2 regions of the Corynebacterium mycetoides genome follow, and region 2 is predicted to be linked to the other one. Evidence: riboswitches for the same ligand, from Rfam matches in the RefSeq annotation. Region 2 holds a riboswitch; the other holds the start of a gene.

Region 1 (14,764 bases), 880 kb from region 2:
CACGGAGCTGACCACCCTGCCGCAGACGTTTGGCGTCTCCGCATGGTAGTTCGCCATTCCACTCGCGCTCGGCACCGCGTGGGCCGTGCACCACTACCTCGCCCAGGACGCGGCGCGCCCCAAGGTGACGCTTGACCAGCCCTGGTACAAGAAGGCGCTGCACCCCTACATCGCCGGCGCGCTCATCGGCGTGCTCGGGGTCATCGCGTGGCCGTTGTCCGCCGCCACCGGGCGTAACGACGGCCTGGGCATCACCACCCCGACAGCCCACGTCGTCTCCTACGTCACCACGGGTGACCCGAAGTTCATCAATTGGGGCACGCTGCTCGTGATCGGGCTGTTCATCGGCGCGTTCATCGCGGCGAAGGCGTCCGGGGAGTTCCGCGTCCGCGTGCCGGACGCCACGACGACGGTGCGCGCCATTATCGGCGGCATCGGCATGGGCGTCGGCGCTGCCCTCGCCGGCGGATGCACCGTGGGCAACGGCATGGTCCAGACCTCGCTGTTTAGCTACCAGGGCTGGGTCGCCCTCGGTTTCATCGCGCTCGGCGTGTACGTGGGCACCAAGGTGTGGCTGAAGCCCTCGGCGGCGAAGCCCGCTACCGCCGGCACCTACACCACCGACGACTCGATCCGCTCGGCGGAAGATGCCGTCATCGGCGCGCCGTCCGCCGGCGGGTACCAGGTGGCCACGGGGCTTGTCACCCTGCCCGCGGCGCAGAAGCAGGAAACGAAAGCGCGCCCGCTCGGGGACGGGCGCTACAAGCTCGACACCTTGGGCGCCGTGTGCCCCTTCCCGCTCATCGAGGCGAAGGATGCCATCAGCGAGCTGGAAGACGGTGAGAAGCTGGTGATCGACTTCGATTGCACCCAGGCCACCGAGTCCATTCCCCAGTGGGCCGCCGACAGCGGCCACGGGATCGAGAACTTCGTGCAGAACCGCGACGCCGGCTGGCAAATCACGGTGGTCAAGGGCGCCGCTGCGGTCTAGCGGCCGGTGATCTGGGCGATCACGGCGTTGATGTCGCCGGACAGGATGGCGTCAATCAGCGCCTTGTTGGCCAGGTAGAAGTCGTTGTAGTTGTCGCGGTTGGCCGCGTACGCGGTATGGATCTGAACCGGAACCGCGATGTTGTACTGGTTCAGTTTCGCCACGACGGCCTTGTACAGGGCGTCCACGTGGTTGGTCTCCGGCTGCGTGGAGGCAACAATGGGGGCCGCGGACTCGACGACGGGTGCCGGCGCGGCCGGCACGTCGCGGTTGGTGGGCGCGGAGTTCAGCCCGAGGCGGGCGGAGCAGGCTGGCCAGGCGCCCCATCCCTGGCCAGCCAGGGTGCGCTCGCCGACGATGATCTGCTGCTCGCGGGTCGCCTGGTGCGCGTAGGGGGCGAACTGGTCGCCGCCGTACGCGCGCCACGTCGACGCGGAGAACTGCAGCCCGCCGTAGTAGCCGTTGCCGGTGTTAATGTGCCAGTTGCCGCCGGCCTCGCACTGCGCGAGCCGGTCCCAGTCCGAGTCGGGCGCGGCGTTGGCGGCCGGGGCGGCGATGCCGGTGAGTGCGGCTGCGGCCGCGGCGCCGGCGAGCGCCCTCTTGGCGCCGGATGCGGTCTGCTTAAAGTGGCGTCCCATGTAAAACGTGTGTCCTCTCTTATTAACCGCCTGCGAAGTTAGCTGTCGGGTTCTGGCTGAAGGTGCCAGGCCGCGTGCGCGGCTTCACCCCAAGGAGTGTCCTCCTGCGCGTAGCGCGATCGGGTTCTCCGCTTCTGTCCTTGTGAAGTTTTCGGGGAAGTACGTAGGGCCGGACAGAACTCGGCGTGGCCTTGCGGCGACTATATCGGTCTATAACGATTGAGTCACGCTGGAGACACGAATCGGGCGAGATTGCGGGAAATCTCCTTTCGGAGATGGCGCTTTTGTCCAGTTCAGGATAAGCGTGACACAATTAGGTGAAGTGGGTCACATATGAAAAGTGGCGCGGAGAAAAGCGCCCCGGAGAGTAATATGAGGGCCTTTGACAGGAAGGAAGACGCATGCCCGTTGGAAAAGTGAAGTGGTACGACGCCGACAAGGGTTTCGGATTCGCCTCAAACCCCGGCGGCGAGGACGTGTTTGTGGGAAAGGCCGTGCTGCCCGAGGGGGTCGATGAGCTCGTCGCGGGACAGCGCATTGAGTTCGACTTCGCCGCCGGACGCCGCGGCCCGCAGGCGCTGCGCGTCCAGGTTTTGGAGACCCCGAAGAGGCGCGTCGCCCACCGCTACAAGCCCGAGGAACTGAATAAGCTCCTGGGGGACATGATGACGGTGCTGGAAACGCAGATCCAGCCCGCTCTGGTGCAGGGGCGCTACCCCGATCGCGCGCACGGCAGGCAGGTCGCCGAGATCCTACGGGCGGTGGCCAAGGAGCTCGACGCCTAACGCGCGGCGCGGTTACGCCGCGTCGTCGAAGGCGACGGACCAGGTGGCCACAACGGGGGTTTCGTTGCCGGAGTCGTCGGCATCGACAGCCAGGGCTGACACCTCGACGACGACGAGCGTCGCGTCGTTCTTGACGGCCTCGACGGTGCCCTCGGTTGCCTCCCCGGACTGGAAGATCTGCTCGTCGTTGGCGGCGGGGTCGTCGTAAATGCTCAGCAGCCGCCAGCTCGACGCCGCGATGTCGTGGGGCACCGTCACCGTCACCGGCTGCGACGGGTCGAGCTGCATCGTCGGGGGCTCGTCGCCCACGCACTCCGCGTCGAGCTCGCAGACCGTGTACGGCTCGACGCCCAGCGTCTGCGCCGCCGTTGACACCTCGACCTGGACCTCGCGCACCGGGCGCGACGGCTTGTTGCGCTGCCAGTCCGCCAGCAGATAGAAGCCCGCAACCAGCACGACCGCGCTGACAACGAGGATGGCCAAGAGCTGCAACGGCTTCGTTCTCATGGTGGTCAACCTTACTTCGCCGGTTCGAAGCGGACCCTGTAGAGATCGGGCCACCGCTTGCCCGCGAGGTAGAACTCGTCCGTGCCGGGGATATGCGCGATGCCGTTGAGCACGTTGTTCGGGTCCGGGGCCGCGTTGTTGGGCAGCCCGGAGGCGTCGATGACCGCGGTGACGTCGCCGGAGGAGGCGTCGATACGCATGATGCGCGAGGTGAGGAACACGTTGGCGTAGATGTCCTCTCCCACGCACTCCAGCTCGTTGAGGCGGTCAACCTCGCGGCCCTCGAGAGTGACGGTGAAGCGCTCGCGCTCCTCCAACGTGTCCGGGTCCATCCGCCGCAGCTGGGAGGTGCCGTCGGAGAAGATGACCTCGCCCGGTCGCGCGCACAGGCCCCAGCCTTCCCCGCCGTAGCGCGCCCGGCCGATCTCGTCCAGCGTGTCCGCGTCGCGCTTGATGGCCACCCCGTCCTGCCAGGTCAGCTGCCACAGAGTGTCGCCGACGCGCGTGATTCCCTCGCCGAAAAACGCCGGGTCGACCTCGCCGCTCGCCAGGACCTCGCCCGTCGGTGTGGAGCGGTAGATGCGCGACTCGCCGACCTGGCCCGTGCCCACGTAGAGCGAGCCGTCCGGCGCGACCTCGAGGCCCTGGGTGAAGCTCGTGGGGTCGAAGTCCACGCGCTGTTGGACGACCGCGACGAGCTGTTCCACGCGGGGCCCGCTTGCCGACGCCTGCTGTGGCGCCCGCTCCGGCGCCGCGCAGGCAGTAACGAGCGAGACGAGCGAGACGAGCGCGACCGGCAGGGCTGCGGCGGAGAGTGGGTAGCGGGGCATGACCTCTATACTAAGCGTCGTGACACAGTCCAAGAACCGCAGCAACCCCCTCCTCGGCCGCAGCGCCGTCGCCGCCGCCCGCGACGCGCTCGCGGAGATCGCCGAGGGCGAGGTCGGGGCGCACATGGGTGTCTCGGCGGTGACGGCGAACGTGGCCACGCACCGCTTCGAGGCGGACGTGCCGGGCTACCCCGGCTGGGAATGGAACGCCGTGGTCGCGTGCGCCACGGGATCGAACTGGGTCACCGTCAACGAAGTGGCCCTCGTGCCGGCGAGCGCCGCGCTGCAGGCGCCCGACTGGGTGCCCTACTCCGAACGGCTGCGCCCGGGCGACCTCGGCCCCGGCGACGTCATGGAACCCGCGCCGGACGATCACCGCCTGACCAGGGATTCCTTTGACGCCTCGGCAGTGACCTTCGTCGGCCGCGAGACGGCCCAGTACCTGACTAAGACGGGGCTCGAGGAAGCGAAGCAGCGCTGGCGCACCGGCGATTTCGGCCCCACCAGCGAATTCGCGGAGCAGGCGGCGATGCACTGCCGCACCTGCGCGTTCTACGTTCCCCAGGGCGAGCCGATCGGGGAGAACTTCGGGGTGTGCGTCAACGAGTACTCGGCCGACGGGCGCGTCGTCGCCTCCAGCTACGGCTGCGGCGCCCACTCCGAGACGAAGGTGGCCGACTCCGACCTCGGCGAGGCGGAGAACCTCTTTGACGACGAGCAGCCGGTCTTCTAAATCTGCTAGATCTGCGCCGACCGTAGCCGGCGCAGCTCGTTGACGTCGCGGTGGGTGGGCACGCCCTCCCGCTCCACGGTGCTGCGCCCGGCGGTCAGCGCGCCGTACTCGCGCCGCTGCGCGACGAGCCTTGCGCCGTAAATCGGGTCCACCACCCACGTCTCCGTGCGCACCAGGTCGTGGGCCTTGAATCCGTCCGCAGACCGCACGATGCCGCACCCCGCATCCGCGAGGATCTCGAGTACCCCGTCGAGTGCGATGGAGGGGGTCGTCGCCGGGTGGGAGGAGACCGTGACCGCCCCGCCGGCGACCGTGAGCAGGGGAGAGAAGACGGACTGGACCACGCGGGAGGAGGCGTCGGCAAGCAATGCTTCGTGGGTGGGAAGGCCGACGAGGATGCTGCGCTGCCAGCCCAGATCCGGGCCGTTGCGCTCGGGGTGGGCGCGCTCATCGCGCACGGGCCGCGCCTCGACCGTGATTTCCAGCGGAGCCGGCGCGAGCGGGCGCAGGGCCACCGCGACGGAGCCGCGGGAGACCTCGAGCACCACGCGCCGGGTGCCGGTGATCGTGGACAGGCGGACGCGCAGCCGGTTGACCTCGGCCGAAGACACCCCCAGGTCGCGCAGCGCGCGGGCGTAGGCGGGGGCGTCGATGACGGCTCCGTCGGCGACCACAAAGGTGAATACGTGCACGGCGTTTCCTGTGTTTTCGGTTTGGATTTTGCCTGAGACGGTGCAAGGCTATGACAGGAAAATTTCATCATCCCGTCAGACAAGGGGCATCGTCGTGAGTTCTAGAACCAGCTGGCTAGACCGATACTTCCATATCTCCGACCGCGGCTCGACAGTAGGCACGGAAATCCGCGGCGGCGTGGTCACGTTCTTCGCCATGGCCTACATCGTCTTGCTCAACCCGCTGATCATCGGCACCAGCCCCGACCGCGAAGGCGTCGTCTTGGGCATCCCGCAGGTCGCGGCCGCAACCGCGCTCGCGGCCGGCGTGATGTCCATCCTCTTCGGCGTGGTGGCCAAGTACCCCTTCGGCATCGCCGCCGGGCTTGGCCTGAACACGCTGGTGGCGGTCACGCTCGTCGGCCAGCAGGGCCTGACTTGGCCCGAGGCGATGGGGCTGGTGGTCATTGACGGCATCATCATCTGCATCCTCGCCATCTCCGGCTTCCGCTCCGCCGTTTTCCGCGCCATCCCCGACTCGATGAAGGTGGCCATGACCGTGGGCATCGGCATGTTCATCGCGCTCATCGGGCTTGTCGACGCCGGCTTCGTGCGCCGCATCCCCGACGCCGCCATGACCACCGTCCCGGTGCAGCTCGGCATCGGCGGCTCGATCGCCTCCTGGCCCACCTTTGTGTTCATCATCGGCCTGATCATCAGCGGGTTCATGGTGACCCGCAACATCCCCGGCGGCCTGTTCATCGGCATCGTCATCACCACCGTCATCGCGCTGATCGTCGAGGCTCTGACCGGCTCCGGCTCATCCGCCGATGACCCGCGCGGCTGGTCGCTTGCGGTGCCCCGGATGCCCGACTCCCTCGGCGGCGTGCCCGACCTGTCGATTGTGGGCAACATCGACTTGGTCGGCGGGTTCGTCCACGCCGGCGTGGTGGCGGCGTCGCTGCTCGTGTTCACCCTCGTGTTGGCGAACTTCTTCGATGCGATGGGCACCATGACCGCGCTGGGCCGCCAGGGCGGGCTTGTCGACGCCGACGGCAACCTGCCCGGCTTCAAGCGCGCCCTCGTCGTCGAGGGTGTCGGCGCCGTCGTCGGCGGCGCCGCCTCCGCGTCCTCCAACACCGTCTACGTCGACTCCGCCGCCGGCATCGCCGACGGCGCCCGCACCGGCCTGGCCAACGTGGTCACCGGCCTGTTGTTCCTGGCCGCGATGTTCTTCACCCCGCTCTACGCCGTCGTGCCCATCGAGGCGGCGGCCCCCGTCCTCGTGGTCGTGGGCGCGCTCATGATGATGCAGATCGGCCAGATCGAATGGAACTCCTTCTACATCGCGTTCCCCGCCTTCCTCACCATCGTGACCATGCCGTTTACCTACTCCATCGCCCACGGCATCGGCGTCGGGTTCATCGCGTTCACGCTCATGGCGCTGTTCGCGGGCAAGCGGCGCGAGATCCACTGGATCATGTGGTTTATTTCGGCACTGTTCGTCCTGTTCTTCGCGCACGGGCCCCTGATGGCCGCGCTCGGCGCCTAGCATGCGCACGCGTATCGACGACCCCGCGGACGCGCGGCTGGACGACATCCGCGACCTGAAGCACTCCGACGCGCGCGAGGGACTCGTCTACGCGGAAGGGCCCCTGATCTGCGGCCGGCTGGTGGAGTCCCGCTTTCCGGTGCGCTGCGTGGTCGGCTTCGGCGGGCGCCTGGACAGCTTCCTCGCCGAGCACGGGGAACAGCTCGCCGCCGGCATCCCGGTCTACGAGGTGTCGCGCCCCGTCCTGGCCGAGGTGGCCGGCTACGACATGCACCGCGGGCTGCTCGCCGTCGCGGACCGTCCCGCGCCCATGAGCGTGGGCGACGTTATTGCGGGCGCGCGGACGCTGCTCATTCTCGAGGGCGTGGGCGACCACGAGAACATCGGCTCGATGTTCCGCAACGCCGCCGGAATGGGCGTCGACGGCGTGCTTTTCGGCGCCGGCACGGCCGACCCGCTCTACCGCCGCAGCGTGCGCGTGTCTATGGGCCACGCGTTGCGCATGCCGTTCGCGCACCTGCCCGGCACGGTGACCACGTGGCAGCGCTCCCTGGACGAGTTGCGGGACTCCGGTTGGCGGCTCGTCTCGCTCACCCCGGCGGAGACGGCCGAGCATCTCGCCGACGCTCTCGTGGATGCCACCGGCGCGCCCTGGGAGAAGGTGGCGCTACTCGTGGGAGGGGAGGGGCCTGGGCTGACGGAACACGCCATGCGCGCCACCGACATCCGGGCCCGCATCCCGATGGCCCCGGGCACCGACTCGCTCAACGTCGCCACGTCAGCCGCTATCGCCTTCTACGAGCGCCAGCGCAGCCTGCGCTAACGGTCCGAGTGCCGGATGCGCTCCTTGATCGCCGCCGCCAGGGACCTCGCGCGCCGGGACAGGGTGCGTCCGATGCGCCGGGCCGCGGCCAGGGAGGCGTCGGCAAACTCGGCGAACTCCCCGCCCTCGTCGTCGGCCTCGGGGGCGACGTAGTCGTCATACCCCATGTCCTTCTCGGCGAACCGGGTGGCGACCTCTCCCACCGTCTTCGTTGCCGACTTCTTCGCGGGCGCGGCGATCTTGGGCTCCGGGCGGCCGTCGACGGCGAAGCCGACGACATTGACGTCGGGGCCCTCCGGAGCCACGTCGATGCCTAGCCACGCCTCCTGCGCCGCCCGCGCGAGCTCCTTCGGGATGAAGGGAAGAGAGATCCCGCCGAGTTGTTCGGTGGTCTCTCCCGACCAGTACGGCGCCTCGAACGGCTCGGGGAGGCCCACGTCCTCGAACACGGAGCCGCGGGTGGCCGCGAACGCGCGGCGCAGCTGGTCGCCCGAGAAGTGGGCGAAGCCCGCGAAGTCCGAGTCAGTGCCCTCGGCGAAAATGTACGTGTCTGCAGAGGGCAGGGCGGTGCGCAGGAAGTCCGCGGTCTCCGAGACCGTGTCGACGGCCTCGACGAATGTCTGCACGACCGCCACGGACGGGTAGCCGGCGATGTAAAACTCGGCGCGGCCCGGCGTGGACGACCTGTTCAGCGGGAATTCCCCGATCGGGGTGATCGGCCAGGCCGGGTTGATCTGCGCGAGCAGCTTGCGCCCGAAACCGCGATCCGCCTTCGGCTCGGCCGCCAGCACCTCGCCGGGAGTGGGCGTGTCCACGAACCAGAACGTCATCACACAGGGGAAGGCCATCGCCGCACTCACTTCCGGGGCCGTTTCGTGTTGGTGCGCACACCGAGCAGGACGTCCTCCCAGTGCGGGGTGACGGCCTTGCGGCGCCGCTGCTGTGGCTGCTGCCCCTCTTCGGGGTGGCGGAGGAAGTCGCCCTCCACGATCTCCGCGTCGGGCTGGGCGCCCGTCTCCGGATCGTCTTCGTTCTCCGCGCTGTACGCGGTGTTATCTCCGTGGGGCTCCGCCTCGACGGCGGTGAGCGATCGCACGGGCTGGACAAAGTCCGGGTCGGTCATGTCGGCGGCGACGTTGTTGCGGGCCTCCGTGGTGGCCGCGGACCCCATGGAGCGCTTGAATGACCACAGGCCCTCGTTCTCGCTCAGCCCGGTTTTCCAGCGCACGTGGATGACCCAGTCGTCTCCGGCCTCGCGGGTCGCGTCCCACTCGGCCGCCGACAGGGAGCCACCCCGGGCCGCGAACGCGGTGGCCAAAATTTCGAAGAGGGTGAGCTTGGCGGGGCCGTTCTCGCGCAGGGGGTGGGATCGTTTGGCCGCCTCGGCGACCTGGAAGCGCTCCAAGATCACCGGGTGGGCGTAAGGCTCGATCCTGCTCTCCGCCACGCCCATCTCGTCCGCGAGTTCCTTCTGTGAGGCCCCGGCGCGGATCCGCGCCTGGATTTCGTTCGGGCGCAGCGACAGGGGAGTCGACAGCAGCGGGTCGGGCGCGATCGAGTCGTACACGGGGGAGGCCTCGTCCGGCGCGTCCGGCTTTACGTGCCCGTCTTGCTCTGCGGCCTCGGCGAGTTCCGCGCGCGCGAGCTGGTACCGCGTCCCGTCGTTATCCCGCAGGACGAGGAACGTCTCTGTTGATTCCTCGGCGGCTACGTGCAACTCGCGCATCAATGCTCCTTTTAAGCTTGTTCCACTTCACCCTAGCCGATGCCTAGCGTCCGACGCCCTGATCGAGCAGGTAATCTATCGCGCCGGTGAGCTTGTCCACGTCCGCTGAGTCGACGGCGGGGAACATGCCGATGCGCAACTGGTTGCGGCCGAGCTTGCGGTAGGGCTCCGTGTCCACGATGCCGTTGTCGCGCAGCGCCTGCGCCAGGGCGGCGGCGTCGACGGAGTCGTCGAAGTCGATGGTGCCGACCACCAGCGAGCGCTTGGCGGCATCGGCGACGTACGGGGTGGCCAGCTCGTGGTTGTCGGCCCAGCCGTAGAGCGTCTGCGCGTTAGCGGTGGTGCGCGCAACCATGCCGTCGAGCCCGCCGTTGTCGTTCATCCACCGCACCTGGTCCGCCAGCATGAGCAGCGTGGCGACGGCCGGCGTGTTGTACGTCTGGTTCTTCCGCGAGTTCTCCACCGCCGTCTGCAGGTCCAGGAACGCCGGGATGAAGCGTCCGGAGGCCTTGACCGACTCAATGCGCTCTAGGGCTGCGGGGCTCAGAGCCGCCAGCCACAGCCCGCCGTCGGAGGCGAAGCATTTCTGGGGGGAGAAGTAGTAAATGTCCACCTGGGACATGTCGACGGGGAGGCCGCCGGCGCCGGAGGTGGCGTCGACAAGCACGAGGGCGTCAGTGCCCTCCGGTCGAACGACGGGCACCATCGCGCCTGTCGACGTCTCGTTGTGCGCCCAGGCGACAACGTCCGCGTCCGCCCCGGCCAGCTCGGCGGTCCCGGGCGCGTCGCCCGGGGCGGACTCCACGATGTGGGGCGCGTCCAGCCACGGGGCGGTCTTCGCAGCCTTTGCAAACTTGGAGGAGAACTCCCCGAAGCTCAAGTGGGCGGACTTCTTCTCGATCACGCCGAACGTCGCAGCGTCCCAGAACGCCGTCGCGCCGCCGAGGGAGAGGACGATTTCGTAGCCGTCGGGCAGGTTGAACAGCGCGGACATGCCTTCCCTGATCTCCCCGACGACGTTCTTGACGGCCGGCTGGCGGTGGGAGGTGCCGATCACCGTGTCCGCGCCGCGCACGATCGCGTCGATCTGGCCGGGGCGGACCTTGGACGGCCCGCATCCGAACCGGCCGTCAGCAGGCAGATATTCGGAGGGGAGGGTAGGGAAGGTGCTCATGAAGGCCCCAATCTGTCGGAGGTAAGCGTGGTGTCGCATACTATCACCTCACAGGCTCTGAAACCCCTGTCTGATGTGGTGGGGGCGGAAAACGGGTAATCATGTCGTGCGCATCACAAGCTTTGCTAGGATTAGCTTTTGACGCTCCCACCGGGCGAGTGTGGCTCGACGGGATGCCCAATTACTCTATTGAGGAAAGGTTTGCAGTGGCTACTGACAACAACGATAAGGTCGTGCTCCACTACCCGGGTGGCGAGTACGAAATGGACATCAAGCGTGCCACCGAGGGCAACGACGGCTTCGAGCTAGGAAAGCTGCTCGGAGAGACCGGCCTGGTAACCTTCGACCCCGGTTACGTATCCACCGGCTCCACGGAGTCCAAGATCACCTACATCGACGGCGACGCGGGCATCCTGCGCCACCGCGGCTACGACATCGCGGACCTGGCCAACAACGCCACCTACAACGAGGTGTCCTACCTGCTCATCAACGGTGAGCTGCCGACCACCGACGAGCTGGAGAACTTCAACTCCGAGCTGCGCCACCACACCCTGCTGGATGAGGACTTCAAGGCCGCGTTCAACATCTTCCCGCGCAATGCTCACCCGATGGCCGTCCTCGCGTCCTCCGTGAACATCCTCTCCGCCTACTACCAGGATCAGCTCGACCCGCTGGATGAGGAGCAGCTGGACAAGGCCACCGTGCGCCTGATGGCCAAGGTGCCGATGCTGGCTGCCTACGCCTACCGCGCCTCCAAGGGCAAGCCCTACATGTACCCCGACAACTCGCTGAACCCGCGCGAGAACTTCCTGCGCATGATGTTCGGTTACCCGACCGAGCCGTACGAGGTCGACCCGGTGCTCATCAAGGCCCTGGATAAGCTGCTCATCCTGCACGCCGACCACGAGCAGAACTGCTCCACGTCCACGGTGCGCATGATCGGCTCCGCGCAGGCCAACATGTTCGTCGCCGTCGCCGGCGGCATCAACGCCCTGGCCGGCCCGCTGCACGGCGGCGCGAACCAGGCGGTGCTGGAGATGCTCGACGACATCAAGAACAATCACGACGGCGACGCCACCGACTTCATGAACCGAGTGAAGAACAAGGAAAAGGGCGTCCGCCTGATGGGCTTCGGCCACCGCGTGTACAAGAACTACGACCCGCGCGCCGCCATCGTCAAGGAGATCGCGCACGAGGTGCTCGATCACCTCGGCGGCGACGAGCTGCTGGATCTGGCCATGAAGCTGGAGGAGATCGCGCTGAACGACGACTACTTCATCTCCCGCAAGCTTTACCCGAACGTCGACTTCTACACCGGCCTGATCTACCGCGCGATGGGCTTCCCGACGAACTTCTTCACCGTCCTGTTCGCCATTGGCCGCCTCCCCGGCTGGATCGCCCACTACCGCGAGCAGCTCTCCATGAACTCCAAGATCAACCGCCCGCGCCAGATCTACACCGGCGCAACGCAGCGCGAGTTCGTCCCGCGCGCCCAGCGCTAGTACCTGTCCCCGACAAGGCCCCCACAAGGACGCCACAAGGAGTTGCCTTTTTCCATGGAAAAGCCCACGATTGACATCCCGCAGGAGCCGGCGCCCGTCGACCTCGTCATCAAGGACGTCGTGGTCGGCGACGGCACGGAAGCCGTCGAAGGCGGGTTTGTCAAGGTCCACTACCTCGGCGTCGACTACGAGACCGGGGAGGAGTTCGACTCCTCCTGGGACCGTGGCGAAGCCGCCGAGTTCCCGCTCGCCGGCCTGATCGAGGGCTGGCAGGAGGGCATCCCCGGCATGAAGGTCGGAGGCCGCCGCGAGCTGACCATCCCGCCGGAGAAGGCCTACGGGCCGGCCGGCGGCGGGCACCCGCTGGCCGGGCGCACGCTCGTGTTCGTCATCGATTTGCTGGAGGCGAGCTAACTTCCGGCATAATTGAGGGCATGGATACGAACACAGTTAAGACAGTTGCCCTCTCAAACGGCATTGAGATGCCACTCCTCGGTCTCGGCACCTACAAACTCACGGTGGCCGAGACCGAAAACATTGTCCGCACAGCCATCGAGCTGGGCTACCGCCACATCGACACCGCCGCCTTCTACGGCAACGAGGAGGAGGTCGGCCGCGCGATCAACGCCGCAATTTCCGCCGGCGACGTCACGCGCGAGGAGCTCATCGTTACCACCAAGCTCTGGAACGACGATCAGGACCGCGTGGAGGACGCCTTCCACGAGTCGCTGACCCGCCTCGACCTCGACTACATCGACATCTTCCTCGTGCACTGGCCGTGGGCGCAGCGCGGGCTCTACGTAGAGGCGTTCAAGCGAATCGCCAAACTGAGCGAGGCGGGTAAGCTTCGCGCCGCCGGCGTGGCCAACTTCTATCCCGAGGTGCTCGACCGGATCATCACCGAGACGGGAGTCGCCCCCGTTCTCAACCAGGTGGAGCTGCACGCCGGGTTCACGCAGCCCGAGCTACGCGCCTACCACCGCGAGCACGGCATCCTCACCGAGGCGTGGGCGCCGCTCGCGCGCGGAAAGAACTTCGATGAGCCGGAGATTCGCGCCGTGGCCGACGCCCACGGCGCGACCCCCGCCCAGGTGTCGCTGGCGTACCTCATGCAGCTGGGGTGCTCCGTCATTCCGAAGACGGCTAACCCGCAGCGGCTCGTGGAGAACTTCGGGGGCGCCAGGATCGAGCTCACGCAGGAGGACGTCGACACGCTCGACCGCGTCGCGGGCGGCCGGATGTACGCGGATCCGAGGGAGTTTCCGGGGGACGTCAAGTAGCTAGACCTCGAGAGGGGGTAGTTGCCGCGTCCATACTTTCCGCAGGCTAACTACCCCGACGGGGGTGGCCCCGAAAATTGTTTATGCTTTAACTAGCAAACGTTGCATGGGATCCTGTGACTTCCGATAAATTTTGTGTGTCCAGTTATAACGAACACATGTGAGAGCCTTAGGCGTCTCGTGTGGACAGCACAGAAAGGATGGGGCCGTGTCAGGATCGACCGCAATCCCCACCCGGAGAGAACCGACTCCGGACGAGTTCGTCGCCATGCAGCGCAGCGAGGAGTTCCAGGAGCTCCGCAAGACCTACCGCGGCTTCACCTTCCCGGTGTCCGTCGCCTTCTTCGTCTGGTACCTCTTCTACGTCGTCGTGGCGACGTTCTTCCCGGAGACCATGGCGCAGCCTTTCCTCGGGATGAACGTCGGTATCTGGCTGGGTATCGCCCAGTTCATCACCACCTTCTTGATCACGTACGTCTACGTGCGCTACGCCAACAAGAACATCGAGCCGCGCGCGGCCCACATCCGCGAAGAAATGGAGGGCTAGAACTATGAGCACCGTGTACCTAGCCCAGGAGGCCGCCAAGCCGGAGGGCGTAGGCAACCCCGTCCTCAACATCGCCATCTTCGCCGTCTTCATCATCGTCACGATGTTCATCGTGACCCGTGCCGGCAAAACCACCTCGGAGTCCGCGGACTTCTACACCGGCGGCGCCTCTTTCAGCGGCACCCAGAACGGCCTCGCCATCGCCGGCGACTACCTCTCTGCGGCGTCGTTCCTCGGCATCGTCGGGTCCATCGCGTTGACGGGCTACGACGGGTTCCTCTACTCCATCGGCTTCTTCGTCGCGTGGCTCGTCGCCCTCCTGCTCGTCGCGGAGCCCCTGCGCAACGTGGGGCGCTTCACCATGGCGGACGTGCTGTCGTTCCGCCTGCGCCAGAAGCCGGTGCGCGTCGCCGCCGCTTTCGGCACGCTGTTCGTCTCGCTGTTCTACCTCATCGCGCAGATGGCCGGCGCCGGCTCGCTGGTGTCCGTGCTGCTCAACCTGCACTCCTTCTCGGCCCAGGCGGTGTGCGTCGTCGTGGTCGGCATCGTCATGATCGCCTACGTCCTCATCGGCGGCATGAAGGGCACCACGTACGTTCAAATGATCAAGGCCGTGCTGCTCATCAGCGGCGTCGCCATCATGACCGTGCTGGTTTTCGTGGCCGTCAAGGGAGGCATGAACACCCTGTTCACGGAGGCCGTTGATTCCCACGCGGCGTCCGAATACATCCGGGAGAAGGGCTACGAGGCGAGCGCGATCATGGCCCCCGGCCTGAAGTACGGCGCCACCGTGACCAGCCAGATCGACTTCATCTCGCTCGGTCTCTCCCTGGTCCTCGGTACCGCCGGCCTGCCGCACGTGCTCATGCGCTTCTACACCGTGCCCACGGCGAAGGAAGCCCGCAAGTCCGTCACCTGGGCCATCGTGCTCATCGGCTCCTTCTACCTGCTCACCCTCGTGCTGGGCTACGGCGCTGCCGCTCTCGTCGGCCCGGACCGCATCCT
Region 2 (14,764 bases):
GAGTGGGTGTATCCGCGGACGGGCTCTAAAACGCCATCGCCTGCGCGCGCCTGATCACTTCGCGCGCCCCGTGCCCGTGGAGTGCGTCAACTGGGCGGCCGGGCAGGGTGTCGTCCGGGGTGAACAGGTAATGCAAAATCTCGTCCTCGCCGTACCCGCCGTCGTGCAGCACCATAATGGCGCCTCCCACGAACTTGGACAGCTCTCCGTCGGTGCCAAGCAGCAGCTCCGGCACGTACTTCACCCCGTCCTTGCGGTAGACCAAGAGTTTGTGGGCGCCGATGAGGTCGTGCACCCTGGTAACGGGGACCCCGAGGTAGGCGGCGACATCCGGCAGCGTGAACAAGGATTCACCGGCGAGCAGAGTGTCGAGGTCAATGTTCGGCGTAGTCACACAGCACACCTTACCCGCGCACCCGGTAACCCGGGAACCTGTAGACGCGCAGGTGCGCAGCGGCGGCTTCCCGGTGGTCTTTGCGGGCGGGCGTCGGCCATACTGGAGGGTATGCACCCTGAGCAGCCCATGCAGCCCATGCAGCCCCAGCCACAGCTTTCCGTCGGCGACTACCTGGACAACCGCTACGTGGTTGACCGCCCGATCGCCCGCGGCGGCATGTCGACGGTGTACCGGTGCGTGGACGTACGGCTGGGCCGCGAGGTGGCGGCCAAGGTGATGGACGAGCGCTACGTGCACGACCAGGTCTTTCTCAGCCGCTTTCGGCGCGAGGCCCGAGCGATGGCCCAGCTCTCGCACCCAAACCTGGTTAACGTCTACGACTTCTCCCACGAGGGCGACCAGGTGTTTCTCATCATGGAGCTCATCACGGGCGGAACCCTGCGGGAGCTGCTGGACGAGCGCGGCCCCATGCCTCCCCACGCCGCGGCGGCGGTGATGCGGGCAACGCTGACCGGGCTGTCGATTGCCCACCGCAAGGGGATGGTGCACCGCGACATCAAGCCGGACAACATCTTGATCAACGCCGATCACAGGGTGAAGCTGGCCGATTTCGGGCTCGTGCGCGCGGCGGCGGATTCGAACCACTCGACGGATCAGATCGTGGGAACGGTGAGTTACCTCTCCCCCGAACAGGTCGACGGCAGCGCCATGACGCAGGCCTCGGACGTCTACTCCGCCGGCATCGTGCTCTTCGAGCTGCTCACCGGCACCGTCCCGTTCACCGGCGACACTCCCTTGGCCCACGCCTACGCGCGGCTGAACCGGGACGTCCCGGCGCCGTCGTCACGCATCGAGGGCGTGCCCATGCTTTTCGACGAGCTGGTGGCCACCGCGACCGCCCGCGACCCGCGCGACCGGTTCGAGGACGCCGCGGAGTTCCTCGCCGCGCTTGACGACGTCGCCGCGGAGCTGCGCTTGCCGGAGTACGTGGTGCCGGTTCCCACGAACTCCGCGGCGAACCGCGCGGCCGCTCACCCGACGTCCTTCACCCCCGTGCCTACACCGTTGCCGGAGGCGGGAACCCGCGCGCTTGATCAGCGGCTGTTCCCCGACGCCGCGTCCGGAAGCACCCGCGTCGTCGGGGCAACGGCTGCGCCCGAACCGGCACCGAAACCGATGCCCGCTCCCGTCCCGGCGCCCGCGCCGGCCCACACGCCGGCCCCGCGCATGACGCCGCCGGATCCAGTGAGCAACCGCAACGCGCTGGCGACGGCCGTGTTCACGATCGCCTCCCTGCTCGTGATCGCGCTGGTGGCCATCGGCGCGTGGTGGTTCGGGTCGGGCTACTACGGCGACATCCCCGCCCTCATTGTGTAGGACGGGGATGTTCGGCTAGCCGCGGCGCTCAGCTGCAGCGCAGTTGACCTTAGTAGCGCAGCATCTCGGCCACGAGGAAGGCCAGCTCGAGGGCCTGCTCGGTGTTCAGGCGCGGGTCGCAGGCGGACTCGTAGCGGCCCGGCAGATCCAGGTCGGTGATGTCCTGGGCGCCGCCGAGGCACTCCGTGACGTTCTCGCCTGTCAGCTCGATGTGGATGCCGCCCGGGTGGGTGCCCAGCTCGCGGTGGACCTCGAAGAAGCCCTGTGCCTCGTCGATGATCTTGTCGAAGTGCCGGGTCTTGTACCCGTTGGACGCCGTAAACGTGTTGCCGTGCATCGGGTCGGACTGCCAGACCACCTTGTGCCCGGACGCCTCGACGGCTTTGACGATGCCCGGCAGCATGGTGCGCACGTTGTCGTGGCCCATGCGGATAACCATGGTCAACCGGCCCGGCTCGCGCTCCGGATCGAGCTTGTCCGCGTAGGCGACGGCCTCTTCCGGGGTCACTTTCGGGCCGAGCTTGATCCCGATCGGGTTGTTGATCATGGCGGCGAAGTTGACGTGGAAGTCCTCCATGCCACGGGTGCGCTCGCCGATCCACAGCTGGTGGGCCGAGAGGTCGTAGAGCTTCGTCTCGCCCTGGCTGTCCTCGGCCAGGCGCAACATGGCCCGCTCGTAGTCCACCAGCAGCGCCTCGTGGGAGGCGTAGATCTCGCTGGTGCGCAGGTGCTCGTCGTTGACGCCGCAGGCGTTCATGAACGCCAGGGAGCGGGAGATCTCCCGCGCCAGCGCCTCGTAGCGCGCGCCCGCCGGGGACGCGGCGACGAACTGCCGGTTCCAGTCGTGGATGTGGTGGAGGTCGGCCGTCCCGGACGCCGTCAGCGCGCGGACCAGGTTCATGGCCGCGGACGCGTTGGCGTAGGCGCGGACCATGCGGGCGGGGTCGTGCCGGCGGGCCTCCGCGGTGGGCTCGACGCCGTTGACAATGTCGCCCCGGTAGTTCGGCAGACCGTTTTCGTCCAGGTCGGAGGAGCGCGGCTTGGCGTACTGGCCGGCAATGCGGCCGAGCTTGACCACGGGCACCGACGCGCCGTAGGTCAGCACCGCGGCCATTTGCAGCAGCGTGCGCACATTCGCGCGGATGTGCGGCTCGGTGTTGGATTCGAAGGTCTCCGCGCAGTCGCCTCCCTGGAGGAGGAACGCCTTGCCCAGGGCGACGTCGGCAAGCTGGCCCTTGAGCACCTCGATCTCGGGTGCGAGCACGACGGGCGGAACGGACTCGAGGATCTTGCGCACGTAGCCGGCCTCGTTCGCGTCCCACGTCGGCTGCTGTTTGGCGTTACGGGAGATGACGTCCTGGAATCGTTCGTTCAAATCCCCCGGCAACGGCGGAAGATCGGGCAGAACGTCTTTGGGGATGTCGATAGTCCAACTCACCCCTCAAGTTTTATCATGCTGGGGGCATATTTGGAACCCCAGGTCACGGGAAGCGATTGTCACCTGGTGGAATGGTGTTCCCGCACGATGGAAACCTGCCCATTGTCGCCCAGCGGCAGGGCCGCAGTACAGGCGGTGAACTTGGCCAGGTTGTGGCGGGCGTCGACAAGCGCGTTGTGGTTGCCCTTGGGCAAACTGGGCAGCTTCGGGCGCCCCGCCATCTCCCAGTACTGCTTCAGTTCGCGGGTGTACCGCGGCAGCGCCTTCGGGAGCGCGCTCATGTCGCCCCACAGCTGGGCCAAGACAACGTGATCGTAGGCGCCCACCCAGGCCCACAGCTCCGGGTGGCCCGGCCCGGCGGTGACAAACTCGAGCACCTCGCGCCGGATCGCGGCGTTCGGCTTCCACTCGGACTCCCCGGGGCTGGGAAGCTTGTCCAGGACGTTGTCGCGCACCCACCGGTTCGCCTTGGCCGCGTCGAAGTCCGTCGACACCGCGTAATACTCGCGGCCGTCCTCGGCGACAATCCCGATGGAGACCAGCTCGATGGTCGCGCCGTCCTCGATGAACTCGGTGTCGTAGAAGTAGCGCACCCTACCCACGCCCGGACGCGTCATCGCGCTCCGCGGGATCCGGGGCGGATGCCCCGCGCCGGCGCGGCCAGAACATGACCACCGCCACGCCGATCACCGCGAGCGGGGCGACAACGTTGATGTAGCGGCCGGTCTGGGTGGCCACCATGACTGCGGCGACGAGCACGCAGCATAAGGCCACGCGGATGAGAAGGTCTCGGTCCATGGCCACCATCTTAAATTACGGCGTCTTAGGTTCCGCACCCGCGGGGTAGCCGTGGCCGGCCTCGAGCGACTTCTTCACCTCGGACGCGTATACGTCCACGTACTCGTAGCCCGACAGCTCACTGAGCTTTTCCATGATGAAGTCGGTGAACGGGCGCGCCACCTCACGGGAGTCGGGGTCGTAGCCGTTCTCGCGCGCCCACGCGTGCGGGCTGATCGGCTCCCCGACCTTGATGCGTACCCGCCGGGGGCGCGGAACGAAGGTGCCAATCGGGTTGGCGTTGCGGGTGCCAATCATCGCCACCGGGATGACGTCGACATTGTTCTTCATCGCGATACGCGCCATGCCGGTGCGCCCCTTGTACAAGCGCCCGTCCGGCGAGCGCGTGCCCTCGGGGTAAAACCCCATCAGCTTTCCGTCGGCGAAGACCTCCTCCGCCGCGCGCTCCAGGTCGTCTGCGGCCCCGGAGGAGCTGCGATCTACTGGGATCTGGCCCACCGAGCTGAAGAAGAAGCGCTGGATCGCTCCGCCGACACCCGGGGTGGTGAAGTATTCCTTCTTCGCCGGGAACGTGAGCTGGCGCCACACCATCAGCGGGAGGTAGAACGAATCCATCACGGCCTGGTGGTTCGACGCCAAAATGGCGGTGCCCGTGCGCGGAATGTTGTGCGCGCCCTCGATCGTCGGCCGGTTCCACACCAGCAACGGCGGGCCTAGGATGGCCTTGAACACCGCATACCATTTGTTCACCATGTGCTTTTCCTTTACACCAGTTTCCGCGCCAAATCAGCCACGCCGATCATACCTGCCTCGGGGCCGAGCTCGGCGCGAATGAGTGTCGGCAGCGGCCGGTAGCCGGCGCCCACGATGTCGCGGGCCATGGCGCTCCTCGCCCGGTCGATGAAGAGATCCGCGTCGTCGCTGACTCCCCCGCCCAGCACGATGAGCTCGGGGTCGAGTACGTCGGCGACGATGGAGAGCCCCTGGCCGAGCCAGTCCGCGAACGTGTCGACGGCCGCCCGCCCCAGCGCATCCCCGCTCCGCGCCGCAGCCATCACGTCGTGCCCGTTGGCGCGCTTGTCCACTACTTTGCGGTAGAGCCCGCACGCTTTGTACCCGCCGGCGGAGGCGACCTCCACGGCGGTGTCCACCAGAGCCGTGCCGGAGGCGTAGCGCTCCAGACAGCCGTGTTTGCCGCAGGAGCACACCCGCCCGCCCGGCACGACGGTGAGGTGCCCGAACTCCGGGGCCGTGCCGAACGCCCCGCGGTAGATCTCGCCGTGGTGCATCAGCGTGGCGCCGATTCCCGTGCCGACGGCGAAGAACACCCACGTCTCGGCGTTCTTCGCCGCGCCGAACTTGTATTCCCCCCACGCCGCGGAGTTGGCGTCGTGCTCGAGGCGCACGGGCAGACCGATCGCGTCTTCCAGCATGGCCTTGACGGGGGCGTCGCTGCGCCACGGCAGGTGCGGGGCGAAGCGGACCTTTTCGCACTCCGGGTCGAGGAACCCCGCGATTGCCACCCCCACGGCGGAAATGTCGTGCCCGCGGCGCAGGTCGGCCACGAGATCGGTGATCGCCGCGGTGAGCTCGTCGGCGTCGTGGGGCGACTGGATCGAGCGGGAGTCGATGATGGCGCCGTCGCCCGTCACCACGCCCGCACGCGTGTTGGTGCCGCCGATGTCGAATCCGACCGTCAGGTGATTTGTCGACGGGCTGTGGGAGTGCTGGGACATAGCCAACTATGTTAACCCGTGGCGTCCAAGAGCCTTACCAGCCTGTCGCCCAAGACGTCCCAGGAAAACGTGCGCGACACATGCGCGCGGCCTGCCTCCCCCATGGCACGGCGCCGCTCCGGGTCCGCCAAAAGCCCCGTCAACGCGCCGGCGAGCTCGGCCGTGTCGCGCCCATCAACGACGATGCCGGTCGCCGGCGTCACCGTTTCCGGAGCGCCCCCCGAGGTGCCGGCAATGACGGGGATCCCGCAGGCCTGCGCCTCCAGGTACACAATGCCCAGGCCTTCCACGTCCAGCCCGGCCCCCCGGGTCCGCGCGGGCATGGCGAAGACATCCGCCGCCGCGATGATGTCGCGCAGCTGCGTGCGTTCGACGGAGCCGGTGAAAATGACCGCGTCCCCGAGGCCGCGCGCCCGCTTCCTCAAGGTGTGCTCGTACGGCCCGTCCCCTGTGATCACGAGGCGGGTGCCGGGAATGGAACGGGCGACGTGCGGGAGGGCGTCGATAAGCGAGTCTTGCCCTTTCCGCGCAACCAGGCGGGACGCGCACACGATGAGCGGGGCTCCCCCCACACCCAGCTGGTCGCGCGTCGCGGCCCGTTCCGCGTCGCTCGCGGGGCGGAAAAACCGCGTATCGACGCCCGAGGGCAACGCCTCGAACCGCGCAGACGTCCCGAGCGGGCGGCGGAGCCGACCCAGCGTGTAGCGCGAAATGTAGGTCACGGTGTCCGCGCTGCGGCCGATGGCCCCCAAGAGCTGCCGCGCCCCGGGGAGCATCGACCACCCCACCTCGTGGCCGTGGGTGGAGGCGACGACGCGGCGCGCCCCGGCCGCCTTCGCCGCCGACCCCATGACCGCCAGCGGCGCGGCGGCACCGAACCAGACCGTGTCTACCCCGTGGAGGCGAATCAAGCGCTGCATCTCGCGCACGGTAGCCGGGGTGGGCAGCATGACCCGCCGCGGCCAGCGGACCACGGTGTAGGAAAGCCCCGCGTCGAAGCGGCGCGCTGCGTCTCTATCCTGCGTTGAGGCGAACACGATCAGGTTGTTGGCGCCCGCGCGGCGCACGTACTGGCCGGCGAAGTCGCGCACATACGACTGAATCCCGCCCACAGTGGGCGGGAAGTCGTTGGTGACCAGCAAAACGGTCATGCTAGTAGCGCACGGCCCCCTGAATCGGCATCGAGTTCAGCGGCACGACCTGGACGGGGATGCCGTAGTCGGACGCGTGCACGACCTGCCCGTTGCCGATGTACATTCCCACGTGCGTCACGCCCGGGTAGTAACCGACGATGTCTCCGGGCTGCAGCTGAGACAGCGGGACCGGCGTGCCGCCCGCCAGCTGTGCCTGGGACGTCCGCGGAATGGACTTGCCGTTCTGCGCGTACGCCCACACCATGAGACCCGAGCAGTCGAACGCGTCCGGGCCGGAGGCGCCCCACCCGTAGGGCTTGCCCAGCTGTGCCAAGGCTGCCCCGGTGATCCCGGAGGCGAAAGCTGCGGGTGCCAGCAGGTCGGGCGACACCGGGTTGCCCTGGTTCGCCCACGCCTGGCGCGCCTCGGGCGACAACGCGTCAACGCGCGCCTCGACGTCCTGGATCCGCTTCTCAATGTCCTGGCGCTCGGACTCGAGACGGTCACGCTGCGCCTGGAGCTTGCCTCGCGTGTACTGAGCCTCCGCCTTGGCCACGTCCGCCGCCCTGGCGGAGTCTATGACGTCCTGAGTCGCGGCGCGCAGCCCCTCGAGCTGGTTCTGGCGACTGCGTGCAACGGAGCCGAGGTACGTGGACTTGTCGATGACCTCCTGCGGCGTGTCCGAGCCGAGAGCGTTGACAACGTTGTCCACCTGGAGCGTGCGGTACGTCGAGGCGGCGACGCTGTTGACCCCCGACTGCTGCGCCTCGCGAGCCAGGCGGGCTTCGTTCGTCCTCGCTTGGGCCGCCGCGACGTCCGCGACGCTTCGGTCGAGGGTGCGCTGAGCCTCGTCGATCTGAACTTCGAGGTCCTTGATCTGCTCCATCTTGGCCGTCGCCTCGTCGGAGGCCGACGCGAGTTCTTCGATCAGGGCGTCGACGTCGTCCGCGTGTGCCGGGGCGAAGCCGGATGCGGCGACGGTGGCCGCCGTCGCGAACGAGAGTGACGCGCGAACACCACGCCTACGCGGCGTGAAAGAGTGTTTGCCCACGATGTATGCCTGGTCCTTCCCCAGCTGACCTGTAGAAACTTTATAGAACCGTTACTGTACTATAGCGCCCCCGCCCGCGAATTCAAGGCGGGGGTAGTACCAATAGGAAACCCGGCCCGCGCCCGAGACGGGGGCGAAGCCGGATCGACCTTCATGGAGTTAGAAGCGCACCACGGAGTGGATCGGCATCATGTTGAGCGGCCGCTCTGCGACGGGAGAATTGGAGTTCAGCGCGTCGATGATCGTGCCGTTGCCGGCGTAGATGCCCACGTGGGATGCGCCGCTGTAGTACACGACAATGTCGCCCGGCTGGATGTCGCTCAACGACACCTGCTGGCCGCCGGATGCCTGCGCCTGCGAGGTGCGCGGGATGGCCTTGCCCGCCTGAGCGTGAACCCAAGAGGTGAAGCCGGAGCAGTCGAAGGCGTCGGGGCCCGAAGCGCCGTAGACGTACGGGGAGCCAATCTTCGATCGGGCGATGTCCACGATCTTCTGTCCGGCGGTCTGCTCCTGCACCACGGGTGCAGCCTGGACGGGGGCCTCGGCTGCGGTCGCCGCGGCGGAGTACTGCGCGGGCGCGTAGCGCGCCTCGACATCGGCGATGAACGCGGTGAAGCCGGGGACGTTTTCCACGCCCGGGATGGACTTGACGGCTGCGATAGCCGACGCGATGTCGGTGGTGCTCTGCTGGCCGGCGAGGGACGGAATCCACATCTCGATGCCCGGGATGGCTGCGATGCCCGGGACGTTTTCGATGCCGGGAACCTCCACGGAGACCGGCGAGTTGGGCACGCGGACCTCAGCCGCGTGGGCGGTACCGGGGGCCAGAAGGGTTGCGCCGGTGATGACGGCGGAAACGGCGGCAATGTTGCGCGCGACGGACGAGTTCTGGCGACGGTTATGTGCCACTGGGATTACTCCATATCTTCTCTTGCCTACCGGGTTAGCTGACGGGTTGGGCTGAGAACAGCCCTGCGCACTCCGTGCCCTCCGCTAACGGTGGTGGACATCCTCGTGAGCATTAACCCCAGGTGCGGCCCGCGGGCCCGTGCATGTGGGTCCCCGGCTCCCTCACTCCCCCACTGCCTTCTGCGGCGGGGACGCGCGGGACTCGGCTTCATATGTTCGTGTAGTTGGAACCTGCGGTAACCGTTCGTTGCCGCAATGTCTCGAGTAGGTTACGAAACAGCAACGGACGTTGTCCAATGCGACACCCGTTATCGCGCCGTTATTTTTCTTCGCGCCCTGAATCGCTGCGTGACACGTCACCGGCCCCGCATTCTTTCCCGCGCCCGCACAGCCCCCTGACCTCGGGAAACATCGATTCTCCCCGGCCGTGCTAGAGCGCGCTTATCGACGTCCCGGTCACCGACCCACGCCACATGTGAGCTTGAACACAGTGGCCTTGTTAGCAGACCGTTACAAAGAAATGACCCCTCCGGTCGGAGGGGTCATCTCGTGAGCGAGCGGGATTTGCTAGTGGTCCTCGCCCTCGCGGTACGTCGCGTCGCGGTCCGTGAGGTGCTTCGACGCCTCGAGCGAACGCAGCGTCTCAATCTCGTCGTGGTGGTTCGCCTCGGCGGCGCTACGCACGCGCTCGGTCACCGACAGGTCCGCGGCGGAGAAGGCGCCGATGGTCTCGGAGTCGGCGTACCCCAGCTGGTTCATCTGCTTGGGCACGCGCGCACCGGCGTACTCCAGCGGAATCGGGTGGCCGTGCTCGTCGACCGGGCCCAGCGGCTGGTGGATCTCCACGAACGCGCCGTTCGGCAGCTTCTTGATCACGCCGGTTTCGATGCCGTGCTCCAGAACCTCGCGGTCGGAGCGCTGCAGGCCGACGCAGATCCGGTAGGTGATGAAGTACACCAGCGGCGGCAGCACGATCAGGCCGATGCGACCGAACCAGGTCATCGCATTCAGGGAGATCTGGAAGAAGTGCGCTATGTGGTCGTTGCCGCCGGAGATGGTCAGCAGGAGGAAGAACGTGATGCCCATGACGCCGATGCCGGTGCGGACCGGAACGTCGCGCGGGCGCTGCAGCAGGTTGTGGTGCGCGCGGTCACCGGTGACCGCCTGCTCGATGAACGGGTAGGCGAACAGCAGGACGACCATGATGCCACACATCAGTGCAGTCCAAAACGCGCCGGGGATGGTGTAGTTGCCCAGGTAGAGCTCCCAGGCCGGCATGACGCGGGCCGCACCGTCCGTCCACAGCATGTACACGTCAGGCTGGGAGCCGGCGGAGACCTGCGACGGGTTGTAGGGGCCGAGGTTCCAAATCGCGTTGATAGAGGTGAGTCCGGCCATACCTGCGAGCACCGCAAACACGACGAACATGAATCCGATCGCCTTGACCGCGAACACCGGCATAATGCGGATGCCCACGACGTTGTTCTCCGTGCGGCCCGGACCCGGGAACTGGGTGTGCTTCTGGAACCAGACGAGGAGAAGGTGGGCGGCAACCAGCGCGAGGATCAGGCCCGGCAGGATCAGCACGTGCAGGATGTAGAAGCGATCCAGCATGAGATCCGACGGGAAGTCGCCACCGAAGATCGCCCAGTGCAGCCACGTGCCGATAATCGGGAGTGCCAGGATGATCGCGGACATGATGCGCAGGCCCACACCGGAGAGTAGATCGTCCGGGAGCGAGTAGCCCAGGAAGCCCTCCGCCATGCCGACGAGGATCAGCGTGACGCCAATGATCCAGTTCGCCTCACGGGGGCGGCGGAACGCGCCGGTGAAGAAGATGCGCAGCATGTGCGCGAACATGGCCATCATGAACATCAGGGCCGCCCAGTGGTGCATCTGTCGGACGAACAGGCCGCCGCGCACCTCGAAAGAAATGTCCAGCGCGGTGGCGTAGGCGCGCGACATCTCCACGCCATTGAGCGGCAGGTAGCCACCGTCGTAGATCACCTTGGTAATTGAGGGATCGAAGAACAGTGCGAGGTAGATGCCTGTCAGCAGGAGGATGATGAAGCTGTAGAGGGCCATCTCGCCGAGCATGAACGACCAGTGGGTCGGGAAGACCTTGTTCAGCTGGGGGCGGAGGAACCCGGAAACCGTGTAGCGCGAATCAACGTTGTCCGCGGCTTGTGCAAGTTTAGTGCTCATTAGGACTTACGCTCCCAGAATGCCGGGCCAACGGGTTCGATGAAGTTTCCGTTGGCAACGAGGTAACCTTCTTCGTCAACTGTCACAGGAAGCTGAGGCAGTGCACGTGCGGCGGGGCCGAAGATCGGCTTGCCGTAGTGCAGCGCGTCGAACTGGGACTGGTGGCACGGGCACAGGATGCGGTTCGTCTGCGCCTCGTACAAGGACGTCGGGCACCCGATGTGGGTGCAGATCTTGGAGTAGGCGTAGTAGTCGCCGTAGTGGAAGTCTTCCTGGCCCTCGCGCTCGACAACACGCTGCGCGTCGTCGGTGCGCAGGCGGATCAGCATCACCGCGTTGCGCGGGCCGTGAATGGAGTGCATGTGGTTCTCGTACACGTCGCGGTTCGCGTCGTAGGTCGCGCCGTCATTGACGTCGTCGGCGTACAACGGGAACACGGTCTCCATGGACGCGGCCGCCAGGTCCTCCGGGCGCATGCGCACCAGGCGGGACACGCCGGCGGTGGTGTAGTGCTTGCCGGCGTCGCCCTCGTGCAGCTCGGCGATGGCACCGGTGTCGCGGCCGAGGTAGATCTTCACGCCCTCCTCGATCTTGGTCCAGCCGTGGGTCCACAGGGTGCCGTCACCGTGGTAGTTCAGCTCGTGGCGGGGGCGCCACGGGTCCTTGATCAGGCCGCCCAGCGGGGCGATGATAACCAAGCCCGTCAATACGGCGGCGCCTCCGAGCAGGCCCTTCATGACCTTGCGCCGGCCGAGGGTCGACGTCTCCCATGCGTCGTTAAGCAGGGCGGTGGTGGTGCGGCGGTCGAGCTCGCTGGAGCGGCCGTCGTGGCGGCGCTGCACCGAAATCTCGTCCGGCACGAATTTCTTCACGTACTGGATAATTGCGATGCCCAGCGCGCCTAGGCCCAGCATGGAGGTCAGGCCGAGAAGCGGGGTGTAGAGCGTGTACATCCACAGGCCCTCGTCGCCGTGGAACTTCGGCTCCCACGGCCAGAACAGGTACACGCCCAAAAACGCGATCCCCATCAGGATGGAGATGCACAGCCAGATGTTGATGCCCCTGGCGGCGCCCTTCTCGCGGGGGTCCCCCTCCACGGGGAACCGCTCCTTGCGGTACGCCACCGTGACGTCATCGAGCTCCGTACCCAAAGCGGCGAGCTCGGCGTTGTTCATGCGGTCGAGTTCCGCATCGGTGTAGTTCTTCTTCACTTCGTTGCTCATGAGCGCGATCCAATCCAGATTGCAGCGGCGGCGACAAGGGTGACGCCGATAATCCACATAGCCATACCCTCAGACACCGGGCCGATACCGCCCAGACCCCAGCCGCCCGGGCTCGGGGTTTCCTTCGAGGACTTAATGAAGGCGATGATGTCCTTCTTCTCGTCAGCGGTGAGCTGGCGGTCGGAGAACTTCGGCATGTTCTGCGGGCCGGTCAGCATCGCCTGGTAGATCTCCTGCTCGTTCGCGGGATCCAACTCGGGGGCGTACTTGCCCGACGACAGTGCGCCGCCACGACCGGTGAAGTTGTGGCACGACGCGCAGTTGAGGCGGAAGAGCTCACCGCCGCGGGCGACGTCGGCGGCCTGAATCTGTCCGTCGAAGTCTTTGCCGCGCAGTTCCTCCATCGCCAGCGAACCGTCCTCGTTGTACACGAGCTCCGGTCCCCCGCCGTTGGCCGCGACGTATGCCGCCATCGCCAGCGCCTGGGACTCGGTGTAGCGCGGGCGCTTGCGCTCCGCCTGCGCGTCGTTGGACATCATCGGCATACGGCCAGAGTTGACCTGGAAGTAGACGGCGCCTTCTCCAGTGCCGATCAGGGACGGACCGCGGTCCTGAACGCCCTGGAGATTTGCGCCGTGGCAGGTAATGCAGGCGACATCGTAGAGGTCCTTGCCCTCCTGAATCAGTGCCTGCTCATCGCGCTGCGCGGTCGCCACCTGGGCGTTGGGGGTCAAGGCGGTGGCCAGGAAGCCGGCACCGGTCAGACCGAATGTGAGAGCAGCGGCGCCCGCGACAGTGCGCCGCATCTTGCGGCGGCTGCGCGGCTTTTTTGGGGTGTTTTCCATCATGTTCCCTTATAGCGACTATGAGTCAGTGACAAAGCGGCTCCCGCAGTATTCGCGGGCGGGGCGCTTACTGAACGAGGTACAGAGTGATAAAGACGCCGATCCAAATGACGTCAACGAAGTGCCAGTAGTAGGACGTCGCCATAGCAGCGGTCGCCTGCGCCGGGGTGAACTTCGACTTGGCCACGCGCAGCATCACGACGATGAAGGCGATGATGCCCGCGGTCACGTGGGCCATGTGGAAGCCCGTGATGATGTAGAACACGGAGCCGTACACAGACGCCTGCGGGGTCACCCCGGCGTGGACCATCTCGTACCACTCAAAGGCCACGAGGCCGAGGAACACGACGCCGAGGAGGATGGTCACGGTGAACCACTTGCGCAGGCCGTAGACGTCACCCCTCTCCGCGGCGAACACGCCCATCTGCGAGGTGACCGAGGAAGTCACGAGGACGATGGTGATGATCAGGCCGAACAACACGTTCAAGTGCTCGGTCTGGTGCTGCCAGTCCCCTGCGGTCATGCCGTTAGCGCGCGAGGTGAAGTACATCGCGAACAGGCCGGCGAAGAACATCAATTCCTGGGCGAGGAACGCCATCGTGCCCACGCTGACCATGTTGGGTCGGTTCAGCACAGGGACACGATTCGACGGTGTCGCCATCTCTGGGTTAGTAGTTGCGGTCGTCACGCATGCGATTATCGCCCTTTTCGGGCTGAAAGTCACCTCGTATACCCCCGAAAAGTAACTGCAAGAATCGCGTCAACCTGCCGTTATTTCTGCTGCCAATGTGGTAAGGAAAAAAATTCCGTCCACTCGGGAACTTCTCGCCCGGTTCATCCGACAGGGATAGGTGCAGGTCATCGGACCGGGGAACGGCGCGCCCATGCTTGTTCGGGCGTACGGCGCTCCCATGGGGCTCCTGCTTCCCCGCCCAAAGGGCCCGCCCACTTCGGTTTTCGTGACGGTTTTCACATTATCCCCCGTTGGAGCGGTCCGCACACCAACTTTCGGTTGCCCCCTCGCCAGTGCGGAACGCGCGCCATATTCGCCCTCTTGTTAAGTACGCCCGGCGGGCGCGCCCCGCAGAGACGGCGAAACGCCCCGCGACCACTTTCGCGGGGCGTTGGAGGCAGAGAGGCTGGAGCGGTTAGTGCTTCTCGCGCGGGATGCCGTACTGCAGGTTGAGCTGGGTGACCGTCCAAATCAGGAGCACGGCGCCGATAGCGGCCAGCCAGAGCTGCCAGAACGCGAGCCCGAGGCCCAGGAAGAGGATCGAGCCGGACATTGCGAACGGCCAGATGGAGTGCGGGGAGAAGAAGCCCAGAACGCCTGCACCGTCCTCAATCTCGGCCTCCTCCCAATCCTCGGGGACGATGTCCATGCGACGCTCAGTGAAGTCGAGGTACACGGCCATCATGAACGCCAGAGCCGTGGCCAGGACGAGGCCGACGCTGCCGACCCACTCAATGCCGAACAAGTAAGCGTCGTCGCCGATCCAGGTCGTAGCCAGGATGTAGAAGACTGCCACCAGGGCAAGGAAGGTGCCCAAGCTGTAGAAAATTTTAGAGCCAGGTCCCATTGATCTTCTCTCGCTTTCTTAGACGTTCTCGTTGGGGTCGGTGTAGTTCTGGCCGTCTCGGGTGCCCGTGCG

The links. A riboswitch is a leader RNA that binds a small molecule or an ion and turns the genes downstream of it on or off. The one in region 2 is predicted to bind cyclic di-AMP.
Region 1: it holds a riboswitch for cyclic di-AMP, as region 2 does, so the genes downstream of both, BLS40_RS00350 (resuscitation-promoting factor Rpf1 domain-containing protein) here and BLS40_RS04645 (C40 family peptidase) in region 2, are expected to answer to the same signal.

What each region holds. Positions count from the first base shown of each region.
Region 1 covers NZ_LT629700.1:68,229-82,992, forward strand. Annotated here, with positions in the region: partial or broken gene BLS40_RS00345 (YeeE/YedE thiosulfate transporter family protein) at 1-991, shown strand, start outside; gene BLS40_RS00350 (resuscitation-promoting factor Rpf1 domain-containing protein) at 988-1,629, opposite strand; cyclic di-AMP (ydaO/yuaA leader) riboswitch at 1,642-1,796, opposite strand; gene BLS40_RS00355 (cold-shock protein) at 2,031-2,414, shown strand; gene BLS40_RS00360 (DUF2771 domain-containing protein) at 2,427-2,921, opposite strand; gene BLS40_RS00365 (glutaminyl-peptide cyclotransferase) at 2,933-3,751, opposite strand; gene BLS40_RS00370 (DUF3027 domain-containing protein) at 3,771-4,484, shown strand; gene BLS40_RS00375 (hypothetical protein) at 4,490-5,176, opposite strand; gene BLS40_RS00380 (NCS2 family permease) at 5,271-6,707, shown strand; gene BLS40_RS00385 (TrmH family RNA methyltransferase) at 6,709-7,530, shown strand; gene BLS40_RS00390 (DUF6928 family protein) at 7,527-8,378, opposite strand; gene sepH (septation protein SepH) at 8,387-9,256, opposite strand; gene serC (phosphoserine transaminase) at 9,300-10,430, opposite strand; gene BLS40_RS00405 (citrate synthase) at 10,637-11,932, shown strand; gene BLS40_RS00410 (FKBP-type peptidyl-prolyl cis-trans isomerase) at 11,987-12,346, shown strand; gene BLS40_RS00415 (aldo/keto reductase) at 12,367-13,212, shown strand; gene BLS40_RS00420 (DUF485 domain-containing protein) at 13,481-13,759, shown strand; gene BLS40_RS00425 (solute symporter family protein) at 13,764-14,764, shown strand, end outside.
Region 2 covers NZ_LT629700.1:948,924-963,687, forward strand. Annotated here, with positions in the region: gene BLS40_RS04595 (alpha-(1->6)-mannopyranosyltransferase A) at 1-54, shown strand, start outside; gene BLS40_RS04600 (Rv2175c family DNA-binding protein) at 26-394, opposite strand; partial or broken gene BLS40_RS11310 (protein kinase domain-containing protein) at 533-1,768, shown strand; gene BLS40_RS04610 (class II 3-deoxy-7-phosphoheptulonate synthase) at 1,824-3,212, opposite strand; gene BLS40_RS04615 (polyadenylate-specific 3'-exoribonuclease AS) at 3,272-3,805, opposite strand; gene BLS40_RS04620 (hypothetical protein) at 3,807-4,010, opposite strand; gene BLS40_RS04625 (lysophospholipid acyltransferase family protein) at 4,026-4,763, opposite strand; gene BLS40_RS04630 (ROK family protein) at 4,775-5,746, opposite strand; gene BLS40_RS04635 (glycosyltransferase family 4 protein) at 5,758-6,897, opposite strand; gene BLS40_RS04640 (C40 family peptidase) at 6,899-7,930, opposite strand; gene BLS40_RS04645 (C40 family peptidase) at 8,090-8,839, opposite strand; cyclic di-AMP (ydaO/yuaA leader) riboswitch at 8,852-9,057, opposite strand; gene qcrB (cytochrome bc1 complex cytochrome b subunit) at 9,407-11,044, opposite strand; gene qcrA (cytochrome bc1 complex Rieske iron-sulfur subunit) at 11,044-12,267, opposite strand; gene qcrC (cytochrome bc1 complex diheme cytochrome c subunit) at 12,264-13,112, opposite strand; gene ctaE (aa3-type cytochrome oxidase subunit III) at 13,180-13,800, opposite strand; gene ctaF (aa3-type cytochrome oxidase subunit IV) at 14,261-14,692, opposite strand; gene ctaC (aa3-type cytochrome oxidase subunit II) at 14,711-14,764, opposite strand, start outside.